DNA from 2 places in the Pseudomonas sp. LG1E9 genome. Region 1 is predicted to be linked to the other one. Evidence: predicted binding sites of a transcription regulator. Region 1 holds the regulator's gene; the other holds the start of a gene.
What was found. The regulator FliA, encoded in region 1, starts transcription of late flagellar genes. The targets are predictions, from matches to a motif close to CTAAAGTTTNNNNNNNNNNNGCCGNTAA.
Positions count from the first base shown of each region.

Region 2: the regulator FliA is predicted to act here: its motif matches at 4,336-4,363, upstream of DNK50_RS17265 (methyl-accepting chemotaxis protein).

Region 1 is NZ_CP029983.1:5,065,915-5,076,841, forward strand. It holds gene DNK50_RS23120 (ParA family protein) at 1-138, opposite strand, end outside; gene motD (flagellar motor protein MotD) at 189-1,076, opposite strand; gene DNK50_RS23130 (flagellar motor protein) at 1,108-1,848, opposite strand; gene DNK50_RS23135 (chemotaxis response regulator protein-glutamate methylesterase) at 1,848-2,987, opposite strand; gene DNK50_RS23140 (chemotaxis protein CheA) at 3,036-5,237, opposite strand; gene DNK50_RS23145 (protein phosphatase CheZ) at 5,249-6,037, opposite strand; gene DNK50_RS23150 (chemotaxis response regulator CheY) at 6,056-6,430, opposite strand; gene fliA (RNA polymerase sigma factor FliA) at 6,601-7,341, opposite strand; gene fleN (flagellar synthesis regulator FleN) at 7,338-8,171, opposite strand; gene flhF (flagellar biosynthesis protein FlhF) at 8,278-9,594, opposite strand; gene flhA (flagellar biosynthesis protein FlhA) at 9,607-10,927, opposite strand, start outside.
Region 2 is NZ_CP029983.1:3,766,225-3,777,151, forward strand. It holds gene mgtA (magnesium-translocating P-type ATPase) at 1-218, shown strand, start outside; gene DNK50_RS17225 (DUF2493 domain-containing protein) at 284-631, shown strand; gene DNK50_RS17230 (hypothetical protein) at 650-1,459, shown strand; partial or broken gene DNK50_RS29215 (DUF533 domain-containing protein) at 1,485-1,562, opposite strand; gene DNK50_RS17240 (DinB family protein) at 1,664-2,191, shown strand; gene DNK50_RS17245 (GFA family protein) at 2,194-2,652, opposite strand; tRNA gene DNK50_RS17250 (tRNA-Leu) at 2,978-3,064, shown strand; gene DNK50_RS17255 (hypothetical protein) at 3,318-3,938, opposite strand; partial or broken gene DNK50_RS17260 (DUF4224 domain-containing protein) at 4,126-4,275, shown strand; gene DNK50_RS17265 (methyl-accepting chemotaxis protein) at 4,470-6,026, shown strand; gene DNK50_RS17270 (B3/4 domain-containing protein) at 6,095-6,790, opposite strand; gene DNK50_RS17275 (helix-turn-helix domain-containing protein) at 6,953-7,555, shown strand; gene DNK50_RS29220 (hypothetical protein) at 8,182-8,436, shown strand; gene DNK50_RS17285 (OBAP family protein) at 8,521-9,282, shown strand; gene DNK50_RS17290 (hypothetical protein) at 9,548-9,829, shown strand; gene DNK50_RS17295 (DUF6555 family protein) at 9,931-10,185, shown strand; gene DNK50_RS17300 (hypothetical protein) at 10,185-10,424, shown strand; gene DNK50_RS17305 (CheR family methyltransferase) at 10,761-10,927, shown strand, end outside.

The DNA.
Region 1 (10,927 bases):
GCTGGTCATCGAGCCATGGGGGTCGAGGTCGACCACGACCACACGCTTGCCCGCCTCGGCCAGCAAGCCGGCTAAAGCGATGGAGGTGGTGGTCTTGCCGACCCCACCTTTTTGATTGGCAACTGCCCAGACTCTCATTCGGATGATTCCTCCCGGTGGACACACGCGCGACCGAGACATTGCATAGGTTATTGAGCCGGTGACGGAGAATTGACGGCACTCTGCCGAACCGGCGGCTTTGCAGGGGCCGGTGCAGTTTGTGTGCCAGCACGCTTCAAGGCCGCGTCCGGTGTTGCATTGGCAGTGCCGGTGCCGGTCAGGCTGCGGCGCACATCCAGGTTGCGTGAAACGACCAACACCACCCGACGGTTGCGCGCACGGCCTTCGAGCGTGGCGTTATTGGCCACCGGCTGGAACTCGCCATAGCCTACCGACGCCAGGCGTCCGGGGTTCACGCCCTGCATCGCGAGCATACGTACGATGCTGGCGGCACGGGCCGAGGACAGCTCCCAGTTGGTCGGGTACTGCGCGGTGCTGATCGGCACGTTGTCGGTAAAGCCTTCGACGTGGACCGGGTTTTCAAACGGTTTGAGGATCGCCGCCACCTTGTCGATGATGGTGAACGCCTGATCGCTGGGCAACGCATCGGCGCTGGCGAACAACAGGCTGGAATTGAGCTCGATCTCCACCCATAACTCATTGCCGCGCACGGTCATCTGGTTGGAGCTGATCAGGTCGCCGAACGCGGCGCTGATGTCATCGGCAATGCTTTTCAGCGGGTCGCTGGTACCGCCCACGCCGGCAGCGGTTTCGTCGCTGTCGTTGACCAGCGGCTTGGCCGGGGTCACGCTCTTGGGCCGTTCCTCACCAATCGGGATCGGCTTGAGCGAGCGGTCGGCATCGTTGAACACGCCGATCAACGCCTGGGAAATGACCTTGTACTTGCCTTCGTTGATCGACGAGATGGAATACATCACCACGAAGAACGCGAACAGCAAGGTGATGAAGTCCGCGTAGGACACCAGCCAGCGTTCGTGGTTGACGTGTTCTTCAGGCTCGCGACGGCGACGGCTCATTGGCAGCTCACCTCTACAGAAAGCATCCCCATCAATCCATGAAGCCCTGGAGCTTCAATTCGATGGAGCGCGGGTTCTCGCCCTCGGCAATCGACAGGATGCCTTCGAGCAACATCTCGCGGTAACGGGATTGGCGCATGGCAATCGACTTGAGCTTGCTCGCCACCGGCAACAGCACCAGGTTGGCACTGGCCACACCATAGATAGTCGCGACGAACGCCACCGCAATACCGCTGCCCAATTGGGAAGGATCGGCCAGGTTGCCCATCACGTGGATCAGGCCCATGACTGCGCCGATGATGCCGATGGTCGGCGCGTAGCCGCCCATGCTTTCAAAGACTTTGGCGGCGTTGATGTCGCGGCTTTCCTGGGTGTAGAAATCCACTTCAAGGATGCTGCGGATCGCTTCCGGCTCGGCGCCGTCGACCAGCAATTGCAGGCCTTTGCGCGAGTAGCTGTCGGGTTCGGCATCCGCCACGCCTTCCAGGCCCAGCAGGCCTTCCTTGCGTGCGGTGAGGCTCCAGTTGACCACCCGGTCGATGCCGCCGGCCAAGTCGACACGTGGCGGGAAGATAATCCAGACCACGATCTGCATCGCACGCTTGAACGAACTCATCGGTGACTGCAACAACGCAGCGCCCACCGTGCCGCCGATCACGATCAGCGCCGCCGGGCCGTTGGCCAGCGCGCCGAGGTGACCACCTTCGAGGTAGTTGCCGCCGATAATGGCGACAAACGCCATGGTGATGCCGATCAGGCTCAACACATCCATCAGAGGCAGGCCTCCACCAGATGCTTGCCGATGTCGTCCAGGCTGTACACGGCGTCGGCCAGGTCAGCCTTGACGATGGCCATCGGCATGCCATAGATCACGCAGCTGGCTTCGTCCTGGGCCCAGATTGCGCTGCCGCCCTGCTTGAGCAGACGCGCGCCTTCACGGCCGTCGGCGCCCATGCCGGTAAGCACTACCGCCAGAACTTTGTCGCCGTAGGACTTGGCTGCCGAACCGAAGGTAATGTCCACGCACGGCTTGTAGTTGAGGCGCTCGTCACCCGGCAGGATTTTGATTGCGCCACGGCCGTCGACCATCATCTGCTTGCCGCCCGGGGCCAGCAACGCCAGGCCCGGACGCAGGATGTCGCCATCCTCGGCTTCCTTGACGCTGATGCGGCACAGCTTGTCCAGACGCTCGGCAAAGGCTTTGGTAAACGCCGCCGGCATGTGCTGGATCAACACGATCGGCGCCGGGAAGTTGGCCGGCAGTTGGGTCAGTACGCGCTGCAAGGCCACTGGGCCGCCGGTAGACGTACCGATGGCAACGAGTTTGTAGGCCTTGCGCTTGGGCGCTGGCGAATGGGAATGCCCAGCCGTCGGTGCCGAGGTGCGTACCGGCGGCGGCGCGGGCCGGGCAACCGGGGCAGGCGCCGGGCGACTGAACGAGGAACTGGTAGGTGCAGCCGCAGGCGCTACCGGGGCAGGCGCTGGCGCAGGCGCGCTGAACAGGCTGCGACGGTTACTGCGGGAAATGCTGTGGACTTTCTCGCACAGCATTTGCTTGACCTTCTCGGGGTTGCGCGAGATGTCTTCGAAATTCTTCGGCAGGAAGTCCACCGCACCGGCATCCAGCGCATCGAGGGTCACTCGGGCGCCTTCATGGGTCAGCGAGGAGAACATCAATACCGGGGTCGGGCAGCGTTGCATGATGTGCCGGACTGCCGTGATGCCATCCATCATCGGCATCTCGTAGTCCATGGTGATCACGTCCGGCTTCAGCGCAATGGCTTGATCAATCGCCTCTTTGCCGTTGGTGGCCGTACCGACCACCTGGATGCTTGGATCGGCGGAAAGAATTTCCGAGACGCGGCGGCGGAAGAAACCCGAATCGTCCACCACCAGGACCTTGACTGCCATAAACACTCCGTTAGGTGGGGCGGGCATTACCGCCCTGCCCCACCAGAATCAAATACGCCGTGCGGCGTAACGCTTGAGCATGCTCGGAACATCGAGAATCAGCGCGATCCGACCGTCACCGGTGATGGTCGCACCCGACATGCCCGGGGTCCCCTGCAGCATTTTGCCCAAAGGCTTGATGACCACTTCTTCCTGGCCAACCAGTTGGTCGACGACAAAGCCGATCCGCTGGGTGCCCACCGAGAGAATCACCACATGGCCTTCGCGCTGTTCTTCATGGGCAGCCGATGCAACCAGCCAGCGCTTGAGGTAGAACAGCGGCAACGCCTTGTCGCGCACGATCACCACTTCCTGGCCGTCCACCACGTTGGTGCGCGACAGGTCGAGGTGGAAGATCTCGTTGACGTTGACCAGCGGGAAGGCGAACGCCTGGTTGCCCAGCATCACCATCAGGGTCGGCATGATCGCCAAGGTCAACGGCACCTTGATCACGATCTTGGAGCCCTGGCCCTTGGTCGAGTAGATGTTGATCGAACCATTGAGCTGGCTGATCTTGGTCTTCACCACGTCCATGCCCACGCCACGGCCCGACACGTCGGAAATCTCGGTTTTGGTCGAGAAGCCTGGGGCGAAGATCAGGTTGTAGCACTCGGTGTCGGTCAGGCGGTCGGCGGCGTCCTTGTCCATCACGCCACGCTTGACCGCGATATTGCGCAAGATCGCCGGGTCCATGCCCTTGCCGTCATCGGTGATCGACAGCAGGATGTGGTCGCCTTCCTGCTCCGCCGCCAGAATCACCTTGCCGCCACGGGACTTGCCCGAGGCTTCGCGTTCTTCCGGCGTTTCGACGCCGTGGTCGACAGCGTTGCGCACCAAGTGGACCAGCGGGTCGGCCAGGGCCTCGACAAGGTTTTTGTCGAGGTCGGTTTCTTCACCCACCAGTTCCAGGTTGATCTCTTTCTTCAGTTGGCGCGCCAGGTCACGAACCAGGCGCGGGAAGCGGCCGAAGACTTTCTTGATCGGCTGCATCCGGGTCTTCATCACCGCGGTTTGCAGGTCAGCGGTCACCACGTCGAGGTTCGACACGGCCTTTTGCATGGCTTCATCACCACTGCTCAGGCCCAGGCGCACCAGGCGGTTACGCACCAGCACCAGCTCGCCGACCATGTTCATGATGTCGTCCAGGCGCGCGGTATCAACCCGCACGGTGGTTTCGGCTTCACTGGCAGGTTTTTCCGGTGGCGGTGGCGCCGCAGCCCGCGCATGTGCTGGCGCCGGGGCGGCTGGCTTGGCCGCTGCCACAGGGGCAGGTGCAGGCGCGGCGGCCTTGGCGGCAACCGGTGCCGCCGTGGCCACAGCCGCCGTCGAGGCGACTTCGGTGAACTTGCCCTTGCCGTGCAAATCGTCCAGCAGCGCTTCGAATTCGTGATCGGAGATCAACCCATCGTCCGCAGGCTTGGCACTGGCGGCCGCAGCAGGCGCTGCCGCCACTTCCGGCAGGGCGTCGACCGCAAACGTGCCTTTGCCGTGCAACTGGTCCAGCAAGGCTTCGAATTCGTCATCGGTGATGTCGGTGCTGGCCGGGGCCGCAGGTGCTTCGACAGCCGCGACAGGCGCCACCGCATCGGCGGCGAACTGGCCCTTGCCGTGCAACTGGTCGAGCAGCGATTCGAACTCGGCGTCGGTGATGTCTTCGCTGGTCGGCGCCGCTGCCGGGGCAACGGCGGCCGGCGCTTCAGCCTCGGCCTTGACGGCACTGAGGGAGTTGAGCAACTGCTCGAACTCACTGTCGGTCACGTCCGCTTCAGGCTCCGCCACCGGCTCAGGCTCAGCCTCGACCACCGGCGCTGCCGTGGTGTCGGCCGGCTCTGCATAGCGCGCCAGGGCGGCCAGCAGTTCCGGGGTGGCCGCGGTGATCGGGGCACGTTCGCGAACTTCGCTGAACATGCCGTTGACCGCATCCAGTGCTTCGAGAATCACGTCCATCAACTCCGAATCAACGTGACGCTCACCCTTGCGCAGGATGTCGAACACGTTCTCGGCGATGTGGCAGCACTCCACCAGCTCATGGAGCTGGAGGAAGCCGGCGCCCCCTTTTACAGTATGAAAACCGCGAAAAATTGCATTGAGCAGGTTCGCATCATCCGGTCGGCTTTCCAGCTCGACCAGTTGTTCGGACAGTTGCTCTAAAATTTCGCCGGCCTCTACAAGGAAATCCTGAAGGATCTCTTCATCGGCGCCGAAGCTCATGTGGGTGCTCCTTAGAAGCCTAAACTGGATAACAGGTCATCTACGTCATCCTGACCTGACACAACGTCTTCACGTTTATCGGCATGAATCTGCGGACCTTCACCCTTGGCGAGATGTTTTTGTGGATCTTTTTCAGAGAGGATCGCTTCGCGGTCATGTTCGATGCCGGCAAAACGGTCTACCTGGCCAGCCATGAGCACCAATTTGAGCAGATTGCTTTCCACTTCGGTGACCAACTGGGTCACGCGCTTGATCACCTGACCAGTGAGGTCCTGGTAATCCTGGGCCAGCAGGATGTCATTGAGGTTGCTGGCGACCGTGCGGTTTTCCTGTTCGCTGCGCGACAGGAAACCGTCAACCCGACGGGCCAATTCACGAAACTCTTCAGCCCCCACTTCACGACGCATGAAGCGGCCCCAGTCAACGCTAAGCGCCTGGGCTTCAGTGGCCATGCCATTGACCAGAGGCGTGGCGTTTTCCACCAGGTCCATGGTGCGGTTGGCCGCGGCCTCGGTCAGCCTGACCACATAGGACAGGCGTTCGGTGGCATCAGTGATCTGCGAGATTTCTTCGGCCTGGGGCATGTGCGGGTCAATCTGAAAATTGACGATCGCACTGTGCAGCTCGCGTGTGAGCTTGCCCACTTCCTGGTACAGGCCGCGGTCACGGGTCTGGTTGAGCTCATGGATCAACTGCACCGCGTCGCCGAAATGGCCTTTTTCAAGGCTGTCGACCAACTGGTGAGCATGCTTTTTCAGGGTGGACTCGAAGTCTCCCTGTGACGATTCGTTATGCTCCATAGCTCCCCCGCGATGGCATTAGCCGTGGATGCGTTCAAAGATCTTTTCGATCTTCTCTTTCAAGGCCTGTGCAGTGAATGGCTTGACCACGTAACCGTTGACCCCGGCTTGGGCGGCTTCGATGATCTGCTCACGCTTGGCTTCGGCGGTTACCATCAACACGGGAAGACTGCGCAATTTTTCGTCGGCGCGCACGTGGCGCAACAAGTCGATGCCCGTCATGCCCGGCATGTTCCAGTCCGTTACCAGAAAGTCGATGCTCCCGCTGTTGAGGATCGGAATCGCCGTAAGGCCGTCATCCGCCTCGACCGTGTTTGTGAACCCAAGGTCACGCAACAGGTTTTTTATGATCCGCCGCATCGTTGAGAAGTCATCAACGATGAGGATTTTCATGTTCTTGTCCAATTCGACCTCCAAGCAGTCTTAAACGCGCCCAGCACCTGGACGCGCCATTTCAATCAACAGGCATTACACAAAAAGGACTGCCGGGGGCACCACGGATCGAACCCGCGACGGCCTATCACCATCGCGGTATCGCTTTGCAGTGCTCCCCACACTGCCTGTCAGCGCGCTCGCCACTCTCCCAAACGCCCCCGCAAGCGGGCTGCGCATTGGCTGTGCAACTGGCTGACACGCGATTCGCTGACCCCCAGGACCTCACCGATTTCCTTGAGGTTCAGCTCTTCGTCGTAGTACAGCGCCAACACTAACCGCTCGCGCTCGGGCAAGTTGGCAATGGCGTCCGCCAATGCGCCCTGGAAGCGTTCATCCTCCAGGTCACGTGACGGCTCCATGTGCGCGCTCGCGCCGTCCTCGTGCAACCCTTCGTGTTCGCCGTCCTGCAACAGGTCGTCGAAACTGAACAGGCGGCTGCCCAAGGTATCGTTCAAAATCCCGTAGTAATCGTCGAGACTCAATTGGAGTTCGGCCGCAACTTCGTGATCTTTAGCGTCGCGGCCGGTTTTTGCTTCAATTGCACGAATTGCGTCACTGACCATGCGCGTATTGCGGTGCACCGAACGCGGTGCCCAATCGCCTTTACGCACCTCATCGAGCATCGCGCCACGGATGCGGATGCCCGCATACGTCTCGAAACTCGCGCCTTTGCTGGCGTCGTATTTGGTCGACACTTCGAGCAAGCCGATCATGCCGGCCTGGATCAGGTCTTCGACCTGCACGCTGGCAGGCAGGCGTGCCAACAGGTGATAGGCGATACGCTTGACCAGCGGCGCATAGCGCTCAATCAACTCACCCTGACTGTCACGGGCAGACTTCTTGTAGGCGTTGTAGCCGTTCGCTGTCATAGCACCGGTCCTGCGCTCGTCTGATGTACCAATCGCTCGACGAAAAACTCCAGATGCCCCCGTGGGTTGGCGGGCAACGGCCAGGTATCGACCTTCTGGGCAATAGCCTTGAACGCCAGTGCGCATTTGGAACGAGGGAACGCTTCGTAGACCGCACGCTGCTTTTGCACAGCCTTGCGCACACACTCGTCGTAGGGAACTGCGCCGACGTATTGTAAGGCGACATCGAGAAAGCGATCCGTGACCTTGGTCAACTTGGCGAACAGGTTGCGCCCTTCCTGCGGGCTCTGGGCCATGTTGGCCAGGACGCGGAAGCGGTTCATGCCGTAGTCACGGTTAAGCAGTTTGATCAGGGCGTAGGCGTCGGTGATCGAGGTGGGTTCATCGCAGACCACCAGCAACACTTCCTGCGCGGCGCGCACGAAGCTGACCACGGACTCGCCGATCCCGGCGGCGGTGTCGATCACCAGCACGTCGAGGTTGTCGCCGATATCACTGAATGCCTGGATCAGGCCGGCATGTTGCGCCGGGCTCAGGTGCACCATGCTCTGGGTGCCAGAGGCGGCCGGCACGATGCGGATCCCACCGGGGCCCTGCAGCAGCACATCGCGCAGCTCGCAGCGCCCTTCGATCACATCGGCAAGGGTATGTTTGGGCGTCAGTCCCAGCAGAACGTCGACGTTCGCCAACCCCAGGTCAGCGTCCAGCAGCATGACGCGACGGCCAAGCTCTGCCAGGGCCAGGGACAAATTCACTGACACGTTAGTTTTCCCGACGCCACCTTTGCCGCCGGTCACCGCGATCACCTGTACGGGATGCATGCTGCCCATTTTATTTCTTTACCTTGTCTTGCTTAGACGCAGGCTACATGGCTTGGCCGCGTGAATCGCTTGCAGACCATCGATGTAGGTACATTTCACGGTGTTCATCCTGACTTCAACCGACCCGTTTTGCCGGGTTGTGGTAGAGGTCGGCGAACATATCGGCCATCGCTTCCTCGCTAGGCTCTTCTTGCATTTGCACGCTGACGGCGCGGCTGACCAACTGATGACGGCGCGGCAGATGCAGATCATCCGGGATCCGCGGCCCGTCGGTCAGGTAGGCAACCGGTAGTTCATGGCTGATAGCCAGGCTCAACACTTCGCCCAGGCTGGCGGTTTCATCCAGTTTGGTCAGGATGCAACCGGCCAGGCCGCAGCGCTTGTAGCTATGGTACGCAGCGGTAAGAACCTGTTTCTGGCTGGTGGTTGCAAGCACCAGGTAATTTTTCGACTTGATGCCACGCCCGGCCAGGCTTTCCAGCTGCATGCGCAACGCCGGGTCGCTGGCTTGCAGGCCAGCGGTGTCGATCAGCACCACGCGCTTGCGCAGCAGCGGGTCGAGGGCGTTGGCCAGGGATTGGCCCGGGTCGACGTGGGTCACCGGCACATTGAGGATGCGGCCCAACGTCTTGAGTTGCTCCTGGGCGCCGATGCGGTAGCTGTCCATGCTCACCAGCGCGATGTTGTTCGCGCCGTACTTGAGCACATAACGCGCTGCCAGCTTGGCCAGGGTGGTGGTCTTGCCCATGCCGGCAGGGCCGACCATGGCAATGATACCGCCCTCTTCCAGGGGTTCGATTTCCGGGGTAGTGATCATCCGCGCCAAGTGGGCCAGCAACATGCGCCAGGCCTGGCGTGGTTCTTCGATTTCGGTGGTCAGGGCCAGCAGGTCGCGGGACAACGGGCCGGACAAGCCGATGCGTTGCAGGCGGCGCCACAGGTTGGCCTGTTGCGGTTTGCTGCCTTGCAGTTGCGTCCAGGCCAGTGAGCCGAGCTGCACTTCGAGCAGTTCGCGCAGGCCGTTGAGTTCAAAGCGCATCGAGTCGAACACACGCTGGTCGACAGCCGCGGCCGGGGCTGGCGCGGCAGGACGCGGCGGCTCGACGAAGGTCGGCTCAACCAGGGGCTCGGCAGCGGTCAGCGGCAGGCCGGCGAACAACTGGCGATTGGTGGTGGTATCGCTGTCGCCACGCATGCTCAGTTCAGCCTGGGCCGAGACGATGCGCGAGGCGGTCTTGCGCAGCTCGTCTTCGAGCTCCATGTTCGGCACACGGGGCGCCAGTGCCGAGGGGGTGTAATCCAGGGCAGCCGTCAGCTCGACACCACCGGCAATACGACGGTTGCCGATAATCGCGGCGTCGGCGCCCAGCTCATCACGGACCAGTTTCATGGCCTGACGCATATCGGCGGCGAAAAAACGCTTCACTTGCATAACCCACTACCCTCAGCCGTTGGGCCCTACTGTCGCGACGATAGTCACTTGCTTGTTGTCAGGAATTTCCTGATAAGCCAAAACGTGCAAATTCGGTACTGCCAGGCGTCCAAAACGCGACAACATCGCGCGGACCGGGCCTGCCACCAGCAGAATCACCGGTTGGCCCTGCATTTCCTGGCGCTGCGCGGCGTCGATCAACGAGCGCTGCAGCTTTTCAGCCATGCTTGGCTCCAGCAGAACGCCCTCTTCCTGGCCTTGTCCTGCCTTCTGAATACTATTGAGCAATATTTGTTCCAACCTTGGTTCCAAGGTGATCACAGGCAGCTCGGAGTCAAGCCCTACAATGCTTTGCACGATTGCGCGGGACAATCCGACACGCACCGCAGCCACCAGCGCGGCAGTATCTTGACTCTTGGCGGCGTTGTTGGCGATGGCCTCGGCAATGCTGCGAATGTCGCGTACCGGCACCTGTTCGGCCAGCAACGCCTGCAGCACCTTGAGCAATTGCGACAGCGACAGCACACCCGGCACCAGCTCTTCTGCCAGTTTCGGCGAGGCTTTGCCCAGCAAGCCCATCAATTGCTGGACTTCCTCGTGGCCGATCAGCTCGTGGGAGTGCTTGTACAGAATCTGGTTGAGGTGGGTCGCAACCACGGTGCTGGCGTCGACCACCGTGTAGCCCAGGGATTGCGCCTGGCTGCGCTGGCTGATTTCGATCCACACCGCTTCCAGGCCAAAAGCCGGATCTTTGGCGGTAATGCCGTTGAGGCTGCCGAACACCTGGCCGGGGTTGATCGCCAACTCGCGGTCCGGGTAGATCTCGGCTTCGGCCAGGATCACGCCCATCAGGGTCAGGCGGTAGGCGCTCGGGGCCAGGTCGAGGTTGTCGCGGATGTGCACAGTGGGCATCAGGAAGCCCAGGTCCTGCGACAACTTCTTGCGCACCCCCTTGATCCGCGCGAGCAATTGGCCGCCCTGGTTGCGGTCCACCAGCGGAATCAGACGGTAGCCGACTTCCAGGCCGATCATGTCGATCGGGGTCACGTCGTCCCAGCCCAACTCCTTGGTTTCCTGGGCGCGGGCCGGGGATGGCAACAGTTCCTGCTGACGGGCGATCTCCTGTTGGGCAATCACTTTGACCTGGTTCTGCTTCTTCCAGAACAGGTACGCAGCGCCGCCGGCCAGGGCCGCCATGCTGAGGAACGAGACGTGAGGCATGCCCGGCACGATGCCCATGATCGCCATGATGCCCGCCGCCACGGCGAGGGCCTTGGGCGAGGCAAACATCTGCCGGCTGATCTGCTTGCCCATGTCTTCGGAGCCCGACGCA
Region 2 (10,927 bases), 1.3 Mb from region 1:
TCTTCCAGAGCACAGCCGCCTGGCCGGTGTTGATGATGACCTGCGTGGTGATCGTGCTGGGGATCTACGTGCCGTTCTCGCCTCTGGGTACCCTGGTGGGCTTGCAACCGCTGCCGCTGGCGTACTTCCCATGGCTGGTGGGCACCTTGGTCAGCTACTGCTGCGTGGCCCAACTGATGAAAACGATCTACATCCGCCGCTTCAAGCAGTGGTACTGATCACCCCTGCCGTTTAAACGGCGGCGGTCGCCGGGCCGCCGCCGTGCCTCACAAGGAACCGGACTATGCGCATCTTGATCTGTGCAGGTCGTCATTACGCCGACACCAAGAAGTCCCGCCACGTGCTGGACGCTTACCACCGCCTGCACCCGGTGCAGGTATTGATCCACGGCGGCAACCAGTTCCTCGGCAGTGACATCGAGGAATGGGCCCGGGAAATCGGGATCGACGTAGTGCGTTACCCGCCCAACTGGCAACGCCATGGCAAGCAGGCCGAACGCCAGCGCAATCACTTCATGCTGACCGACAGCCGCCCCGATGTGGTCATCGCCCTGCCGGGTGGTGAGGACACATCGGAGCTGGTCTGCCAAGCCAAAGCCAGCGGCATTTCGGTGCTGACTGTAGAAAGCTGAACTCAAGCGAGGTGCATCATGCACACCCCACACACTCCCAAACGCCCTGACGGGTTTGCCAAATACCGTGCGCGTCACGGCCGTAATGTGCGCCACAGCTTGCTGCTGTTGCCGCCGGCTAAACGCCGTGCATTGCGGCATAACTTAATGTTTATCGGCCTGACGCTGGGCTTTATTTTGCTCATCGCCGTGATATCCAAGGCCAATGCGGCTGGCGGCGCCTATGTGGTCGATGACGGTGCTATCAACGCGCCAGGCGAATGCAACGTAGACGCCTGGTACAGCGCTTATCGCCACGACGGCAGCAGCCACAGCGAAACACTGTCGCCGGCCTGTACGTTCAGTGCGATGCCTGCGGTGCAATGGGGCGCAGCACTGTCACGTGCCAGCGGCGAAAGCCAGCTCAGCCCGCAACTCAAGGCCCAGGTGCTGTCACGGGATGATCTTGGGCTGCAGCTGGCGATTGCCGGCGGCGCGCACTTTGCCCAGGACCGCAGGCATGCGTATGACGGCGCGGATTTCAACGTCCCCCTGACGTGGCAGCCGCTGGCGCCGCTGCGCCTGAATCTGAATGCCGGCTGGACCCATGCCTATAACGACGGCGATGAAAAACACCGCCTGACCTGGGGCACCGGTTTTGAGTATCAGCCGGTACCGATGCTGACGCTGATCGCCGAGCGTTATGGTCAGGCCGGCGGCGACCAGGCATGGCAGGCTGGGCCACGCTTGCATCTCGGGACATACGTCGATGTGGACGTTGTGGTTGGGCGCAGCCTGATCGGCGAGCGTGAACAATGGTTGACGACCGGCGCTACGTTGCGGTTCTAGGCCTTGGCCTGTTGCTCCAGACGCAGCTGGCAATCAAGGCGCGCAACACTGCATGGCTGTGGGCCTCGGCTTCGGGGCCATCAAACTGGTCGACTGTCTGGAAGGACGCGTTGGCGTAGTATTGGCGTTCAACAACCATAGCCCGCCGCTGCCGGAACACCATGACCGCCGCCGAGCGGGCGCGCAGCCAACCAGGGAACACCCGTGAACCGAATCGAGCAGATCGCACTGATGGCGACCTATAACCAGTGGATGAACCGCAAGGTCTATGAGGCCGCCGCCAAGCTTTCAGATGCGCAGTTACGCGCGGATCGCCAGGCTTTTTTCGGCTCGATCCTGGGCACACTCAACCACCTGGTGCTGGGTGATACGGTCTGGCTCAAGCGCTTCGCCCAACACCCTGCAGGCTCTACCGCGCTGGCCCCCTTGGCGGCCCTTGCCATGCCTGTCGATCTCATGCACCTGGCCTTCGCCGACCTGAGCGCACTGGCGGCGCGCCGCACCTGGCTGGACCAACTGATCATCGACTGGGCCAACCTGTTGCGCGAGCCCGACCTCGACCTACGCCTGCACTACCACAACATGCGTGGCGTTGCCGCCGACAAGCCGTTTGCCAGCCTCCTGCTGCACTTCTTCAACCATCAGACCCACCATCGGGGCCAGGCGACGACCCTGCTGACTCAAGCCGGGGTGGATGTCGGCGACACGGACCTGCTGGCATTGATCGATTGACGTCAACGGGCACTGAACACGGCGTAGGCCTGCATCAAACGCGGGAAGTCCTGGGGTTCAGGCAGTTGCGCAAAGCTTTCGACCGCCGGGGTCGTGGCCCAGGGCAGTTTTTCGCTGGTCCAGGTTTCCATGAACGGCACATACTCGCTGGCGTTATCCAGCAAGGTCGCACGCACATTGACGAACTCATCAATGCCATGGGGGCGAGTAAACAGCCAGCTCATGCAATGTGGGCACATATAATGACGGTCCACCCCTTGCAGGCCACCGGTCACCGGGCAGCCCTGGGTCACGGTGAAGGCGCTGGCCGGGATCAACGCACTGAGGGAGAACGCGCTGGAGGTCATTTTCTGACACCCCGTGCAATGGCAGGCCATGGTGATCACAGGCGCCTCACTCACACTGAAACGCACACGATTACAACGGCAACTGCCTTCTTGGGGCGGGGTCTGGACACTCATCACTCATTCCTTTTTATGATTAGGGGAGTGGCAGGGTAGCGTCCAGGTTTGGCCTTGAACAGGTTGGCGCCATAAACGAACGTTTGCGGATACGGCGCGTCAACCGATGCATTGACGGGCTGCCAAGGTGGCATATCGCTAAGGCTGTTTGGTATGAGTCTTGTTCCCAAGCCGTGGGAATCCTCTGAATTTTCTCTTAAAGCCTCCGTAGATCACTGATCTTTCGAGCTTTTTCACCCTGGCCCGCGCACAACAAAGCTGCTGTGCGGCCTTGCGCATACGCGCCTGGATCTATATATTCCCAACCCTGCTGCATCGCGCTACCGCCCGAATGGCGAAACTGGTAGACGCATGGGACTTAAAATCCCCCGCTCGTAAGGGCGTCCCGGTTCGATTCCGGGTTCGGGCACCAAGGATATCAAGGGCTTGCCGGGGAAACCTGGGCAGGCCCTTATCTTTTCTGTTCCGCAATTCCCTTCCCCCGGCGTCCTGCCGACGAACACCACTCCCAAACCTTTCACGTCTCGACTGCTCTATGTGCATATAGCGTTTGAGTTTTCCCACTCCGCCGCCCGGGCATGGCCCGGCAAGGAATGCCGTATGACCAATGAACACCTGATGGGCCGACCAATAGTGCGGTAGCTCAGACAGGCTTTAGGCTGCTTTCAGTCGTCGAGATCCGTCAGCTCGCACATTCGCTCTCCTACCATTCCACGCAACCACGCCCCATGAAACTCAATATTTTCGAGAGAAGTACCGTCCCCTAGACGATACCCAAAAACCTTGCCCTTCGCTCCGCGATACGCGACGTGAAAATGTCCATCATGAGCAAACGAATTCATCACATAAGGGCAAATGTAGATGATTTCGCTAAACGGGACGCGTACTTCGATGGGGCTTCGACAACGGCGGGTTATGGTGAGGGTCAGCAGTTGCTGATTTCCGTCGAACGTGAAGGCCTGCACTTGAGGCTCAGAGACAACCCAAGCAAAGAACGCACCAATGAGCACTGCACTGGCCAGCATTAACAGAATGAAGGATGACGCTGTGAGGCCTTCACCATGGTTAGGCTGCACACCATGAATGACGTCCGGCCCTGTGAAAAGGAACGTCGCAAGACCGTAGCCCGGCAAAAGCAGAAGCAGCGCAAGAGAGAATCCAAAAACACCCATACCATTGCTTCCGATAATTGGTATTTCGGGGCCGTAATACCAAATAGGCGGGTGGGCAGTACTTACCTTGCCAGCATTTGTTGCTGTGGCGTTAGCTGGACTTTGATGATTCATTTGGCCGTCTCCAAGGATGACAGCGCAGACGTTACCACTACTGCTGGACAGTCTGGAAACGGATCACGGGCCCTTCTCGTCGCGCTCCGCACTTCGATTACTCGCGTCACCACGCAATAACCTTCCCCTTCAAAGTCATCCACATCATCAAGACAGCGCGACCCACTGCGCGCGGCGGAAGGTAGGTATGGATATTCATTTTCTGTCGCACGAGGAGGTTTGCACACTCACAGGCGCAAAAACGAAAACCGGCCAGGTGCAAGTGCTAAAGCGGAACGGGATTCGCCACCCCATCAAGCGCAGCGGTTGGCCTTGCGTTATCGCCAACGCCTTAACCCAGACTGAATTTTTTCAACCGGCGCTGTGTCGGCAACCACATGGCCTTTGCGGCAACATCCTTAAGGTTCCCAACTTTGGGTCGATAGCCTGTCGAACGTATCAACCACAGTTGGAAAACAGGAATCCCGAATGCGCCTTAGAAACCTCAACGTAGCACCACGCGCCGCTCTGTTTTTCGCGCTGATTATTGCGTTGGTATTTGTGCTCGGCGCATTTGCAGTTGTGCAAATGGGCAAGCTGAGGGACTCCGAAAAAGATGTCGAACTCAACTGGATGGCTAGCATCCGACAAACGGCGTTGATGGATAAAGCGACACTTCGTCTGAGGCTCGAAACACAGCGAGGCCTTGCTGACCCTCAGTCTCTTCAAAAGAATATTGAAAGCTTCCCTGGCTACCGCAAAGCGTTCATCGATGCAGTGGCGAATTATGAGCCTCTGATCGCGAGTGATAAGGAGCGTTCGTTTTATACACCGGTAAAAAACAGCGCCGATGCCTATTCCAAACAACTGGATATTCTCGAACCGTTGATGAGAAAGGGGGACATAGCGGCCGCAGTCAGTCAGGTGAGTAACAACATCCGTCCCCTGACGAATACCATGGAGCAGCAGATCAAGGAGTTGACCACCTTTAACGATGAAGGTGCGGCGAGGGCTGGGCAAAACGCGACCGACTTCTATAACAATGGCTTTTGGCTTGTTGTCGGCCTTATAACGGGCGTGGTCGTCTTGACGGTTGGATTGGCATTATTACTGACGAAAAGTATCACCTCTCCGATTAACGATGCCCTGTCTGTGGCAGAGCGTATCGCGGCCAGTGACCTCTCCAAGGAGGTTTTGGTCAGCGGGACGGATGAGGTCGGGCGACTGTTGAAGGCGCTCGCGCAGATGCAGACAAACCTGCGCACTACAATTATGCAGATTTCCGATTCATCCACCCAACTGGCCTCTGCGTCAGAAGAGATGACAGCGGTAACTGAGGAGTCGAGTCGGGGTCTTGTCGCCCAAAATGACGAGGTCAATCAGGCTGCCACAGCTGTCACGGAAATGAGCGCTGCTGTTGATGAAGTCGCTCGTAACGCGGAGTCAGCTTCAGAAGAGTCAAAGCGCACCCAAGGCTATACCGAGGTAGGTTTGGCCCGAGTGGCGCAGACATTGAGCTCCATTCAAAAGCTGAACGTTAACGTTGAAAACACAAGCGAACAAATTCAAGGTTTGTCAGATCGTGCACAGAGCATCACTAAAGTTGTCGAGGTGATTCGGGCGATTGCAGAACAAACCAACCTTTTGGCTTTGAACGCTGCTATCGAGGCAGCACGCGCAGGCGAGCAAGGCCGTGGGTTTGCGGTAGTTGCTGACGAAGTAAGGGCTTTGGCCCATCGCACCCAGATATCGACTCAAGAAATCGAGCAGATGATCGCTGCCATCCAGAACGACTCTGACCTGGCTGTAAAGGCGATGAACACGAGCAAGGACCTGGCGACCGAATCACTTGGCGTTGCTCAAGAGGCCAGCACCTCGCTGGATCAAATAGCCACGGCCATCGTTCAGATCAATGAGCGTAATCTCCTGATTGCCACGGCCTCTGAAGAGCAGTCGCATGTTGCTCGTGAGGTTGACCGCAATCTGGTCAGTATTCGCGAGCTGGCAACTCAGAGTGCTGCGGGTGCCAGCCAGACAGCCAGTGCGTGTGGCGAAATGTCCAAACTGGCGGTTAACCTGAATCATTTGGTTAACAAATTCGTGGTGTGAAAAAGGGCGATTACTGAAAATCCAAGACTCAAAAGCGCTCTAGGGATGGTCAGAAAATGATCTATCGACTATCCGGCCCCAGGACCAATCAGTGAGCTTTCGATCTGGACGCCCGGCATCATTTGCTGCAACCCTTCGATGAGTTTGTCACCCGCTTCCGTCAAGGCTTCAAGCGGCATCGCCGGCAGACTCTCCAGAATGAACCACATGCTCTTCGCGTCAGCACCGAGACGGGTCCTGACGCCTTGCCGCCAATTCCAGCGACGGCAGGTCACGCCTTTGTCATCGCGCCAGACAACCTCGCCGGCATCCGGATACTCGAAAGCAGGAGCACCCTCTTTCATCGTGTCAAAAGGCTCAGTGCCATCTGCGACTACGAGCCGTGGGGAGCCCACGTAGGCCTCAATGTTTTCCCCTCCAACCGGGATGGCGTACTCGATGCTGATTGCGTTGTAGAGATCGACGATGGGATCCAGGCTAGGCAAGCTGCCGTCACGTAAAACTCGTTTACGCAGCGCTTCAGCTGAACAAGGCGTGCGTTGCGGCTTGGCCCCAAACTTTCGGAATGTCTCAGCCCATGCGGCCAAATGGGCTTCTCCCCAGCTTGGCCCACCCTCCTGCACGGCCTTGCAAGCACGGTCCAGCGCGACCTGAGCCACCTCAGGATGAGCCAGTGGCGCAGCTTCCACCACGATGCTCAGAGCCCTGAACTCCGGCACCAACTGGGCAACGGCGGGATCGATTAACGGCAGTACGGACAGCATCAAAAACCTCCAGGAACCTGAATGTCATTTCATGCTAGTCATTGACGACCAGCAAAGTCAATATAATGACCAATATCATCTACTATAACGGATGATCCGGTTGACGGAGCTGCTGATAAAGGCCGAGAATCCCAGCACATTTTTTCCTCATGACCCTCATCAATGACCACTAATACCAGCCTGTCGACTACCCCTGGCGCTGATGCTCAAGCCGTCAGCCTGGCCGTTGCGCGCACTCTCAAACAGGCGCGCAAAGCGCAGAAGATCACGCTGGATGAGCTTTCCCGCCGCGCTGGCGTGAGCAAAGGAATGGTTGTCGAAATAGAGAAATGTACGGCGAACCCCAGTATCGGCATCCTTTGCAAAATCGCCGCCGCGTTGGGCCTGTCCGTTGCAGACATCGTCAATGTGACCGAAGCCCCATCCGCCCATATCATCGACAGTCAAGACATCCCCACGCTCTGGACCGGGGATCAGGGAGGAACGGCGCGCCTTCTGGCGGGAACCTCCGGCCCGAATATGATCGAGCTGTGGCGTTGGGAAATGCACCCAGGCGAGTCTTTCGCTTCACAGGGGCATCCTCAGGGCACGCTTGAACTGTTTCATGTGGAAAAAGGCACGCTGAAATGTGTGGTAGGGGAAACAGAATTGGTCATTCCTGCGGGGAGTTCGGCCGTCGCCAAAACCGACGTCCCCCATTCCTATTCCAACGCTGGCAGATCCAAGCTGGTATTCACTATGTCTGTGACGGAGATGCACCAGTAGGTACCGGAAGTCCCAGGCAGGTTCACCGAGGCGGGCCAACGTCAATCGTTGGTCGCCCCCCCCTCCCCCCATGCCATGTAGTCACTTCAGTTAAGCCCTTAGCTCACTTCATTCAGCGCCTCGATCTGCTCAGCACACTGCGTACATTTTTGGAGCATCCAAACCCAATATTTTTATTGTCCTAAAAGGGTTTTGGCCCAACGGTTCACAACGGCCGGGCCATCAATTATTGGCTACGCTCGTCGGCTTTTCCTTCCTGCATCTGTACAGAGGACTTGGTACCGCTGGAGTTGTCTTTGGTTGCATTATCGGCGCTGTCAAAGCATCCATGAAGCATGAATACACTGCAAAAGCCCAAGCACATACTCAACTTTTTCATGATCGTTTACCTATTGGCGAGTGAGTCAATACGGCGCGAAATCTCAAAACCGATCGTCGCACCGCGCTAAACCTATTTGATTAATCTGGCCGAGAGAGCAAATCGTATGTTCAAGAAATTCGAGCCATGTCTGACGAGCGGTACCTTCCAGAAAGGGACGTCGCGCAAAGCCATTATCTTGCTAGCATTTACGCCGTGGCATTCTGATCTAGGCTTGTCGTGTTTACGCATTTAATCCGGTGAACCCATGGACACGCTTACCAAAGTTGAGATTGAAACAGCCCTTTGCGCTCGCCTTCCTAACTGCGCAGTCAACTGTGCGTTCAATCCCGACGGCAGCCTTTCGGTGACCGTAACGGCGCACGACGCTGATCAGTTCACCATCGCAAATATCAATCGCGCCCACTATCACGGGGAATCGGGAATCAATAGGCTCATACGGGAAATACTGGAAGAAATGGTCATGTCGAGACAGTCTTCCAGGCGTTCATCTGTAGGGTAATAAACAGGAATTCATATGCCGGACCCTACTGAAGCTCTTTCCCCAATCAGCTTGAGAGAAGGCAAGAGGATGGAACCCACGACAATGACTACCACGACAGCCAGAATGGCCAAATTGTTTTCCTTGGCGGCAATCTTTAGCCTGCTAAGCGCCTGCGCTGGCAATGATTCCCCCTCGAATGTGGGGGCGCCCGGTAAACCGACTACGCCATCAACCCGAACCCTGGAAGCCGGTGCAGCCCTGCTCCAATCTCGTCCGCCTGTTGATGCATTGAACGCCTATCTGGACGGTTTTCACTTCTATAACGGCCATCCCGATGTGCAGATGGAAGCGCATCACTACTGCGCGGTTCTCAACGAAGAAGTGATTCAATGCGTGATCTACGACGGCAATCGCAAGGATGCAAAGTTGATGGGCGTGGAATACATCATCAGCGAGCAGTTATTCAGCACACTGCCTGCCCCTGAAAAGGCGCTTTGGCACAGCCACGTGCACGAAGTGAAATCAGGACAATTGGTCGCGCCGGGAATCCCCGAAGTGGCCGAGCACGCCTTGATGGAAAAACTGGTACATACCTACGGTAAGACCTGGCATACCTGGCATACCGATCTCCACAATCGCCTGCCGCTGGGTGCGCCGCAATTGATGATGGGGTTTACCACCGATGGCCAGGCCGACCCTCGGATGGTCGCCGAGCGAGATCAGCGAATGGGTATCGACAGCACCGAAAAGAAGAAGACTCGCGTCGATATAGTTGCCCCGCCCATCGCACCCGGTGCGGACGCATGGCAACAGGGTACCGTTATCCAGATCACCGATCCGACTGTAACGGCCCATCAGCACTGAACGCGCCACTCAGCCATTTGGATTGAACGATCATCTGCCGGCCCTTCTCTATCGCAAGACCAGCGATAGGAGGATGTCATGATGATTGATTCAGCAACCGGAATGAGTCCTGGCATCCGGCTGGCTCACCCGCACCGCCCTGCAACGGCCTCCCATTCAGCGACTTCGTCGGGCAACCTGTTTAGGCCCGCCAACGGTGAGCGCCGAGTTGAAGCCGCATAACTGAATCGGGGGCAGCCGCCCCGTCTAATTGAGGTAAATCAGCATGTCTTACGAGTTCCAAGGTATTGCCACTGTGATTACTGCTTCGCGCCATTTGGGGACACCCTCGGATGAACGCTTTAACAACGGCGTAAACATCCAAATGAGTAGCAGCGGAAAGCCGACGATTGCGCGTTTGGACTTCGACAAGCCACTGGATTGGCCGGGTAATTCGAACTTCGTCGCGGTCAATTTGCCCGATGGCTCCACCGTGAGTGGTGTCATCGTCGATATCGAGCGGCCCACGAATGCGCCCGGGTGGGTCACGTTTACAGTAGACGACTGAGGTCGTGATGAGCGCCCAGGCTCATCCATCGAGTTGTCGGACAATTTTTTGAATCTTATTTGACGTCAAATATCTGTAATTCATGAGCATAGGGAGGTCTCATGAAACAGAACAATCTATTTACCATCGAGTATCAGCTTCACGGTGAACCGAAGTCCTTCATCGTGCGCGCAGCGCAAATGAACAATGCCGAGGCTTGGCATTGGGCCAGTTGCGATGCAGGTGTCGCCGTCATACCCAGATTTGGCCAGCACACCCTCAAGCGAGTCTCTAAACCGATGGCGGAAAAATACGGCATTACCGATGTACGTTGGAGCGGCGCGACACAGGTTCAGTGGTCGGAGGGCCTTACATGATGAACAGCCAGGCACTTGGTTATACGGAAAAACAAGCACGGGAAGATGAGGTCGCGCGAAATAACGAGATGTTTTTCGAAGCCGATCGACTGGACGCGCAAGCGTATAAAATCATTGAGTGCTACAGCGGCGATGCGCAGACGTGGGCGCGCTTCATCGAAGCGAAGAAAGTCGCAGATGCGCAACGCACCGCCGCTTACCAAGAGTGGATGCGCATTCACCGCGCCAAGCGAAAGTAGCTGGCAGCCCTGTCGAAAACAGGGCCGACGCCCGGCCAAGTATCACAGCCCCTGGCTGTGGTTACTTTTGCGAGGGTGGGCCGGAAGGGTAAGTTCAGATGGATTTTGAAAAAACCGGATAACCCTTCAGGCGCGGCAGAACCATTGGTCAGTCTGAATAAACCTTCTGAAGGTGGCGTGCCTCAACCGCAAGGTAAGGTTTATAGGGTTAGCGATTCGAGGCATTCTTTTGCACGCAGGTTTTCCGCTATATTTCACTTTCGGTTCAGCCCTCGCCCTCGCTTAATTTTTCCCCACCACGCTCTTCGCGTGCGCAGTTAACCAAGGTTGGTATTTATGAAGTCTGCCCCCCTGCGGTCCCCTAACGTTCCGCAACGCAAGGATCTGATCCCCAGTGACTTGGATTTTCCGGTGGTTGGGATTGGCGCGTCTGCGGGCGGGCTGCAAGCAGTAAAAACGTTTTTCGAGCATATGCCCAAAGATTGCGGCATGGCGTTCGTGGT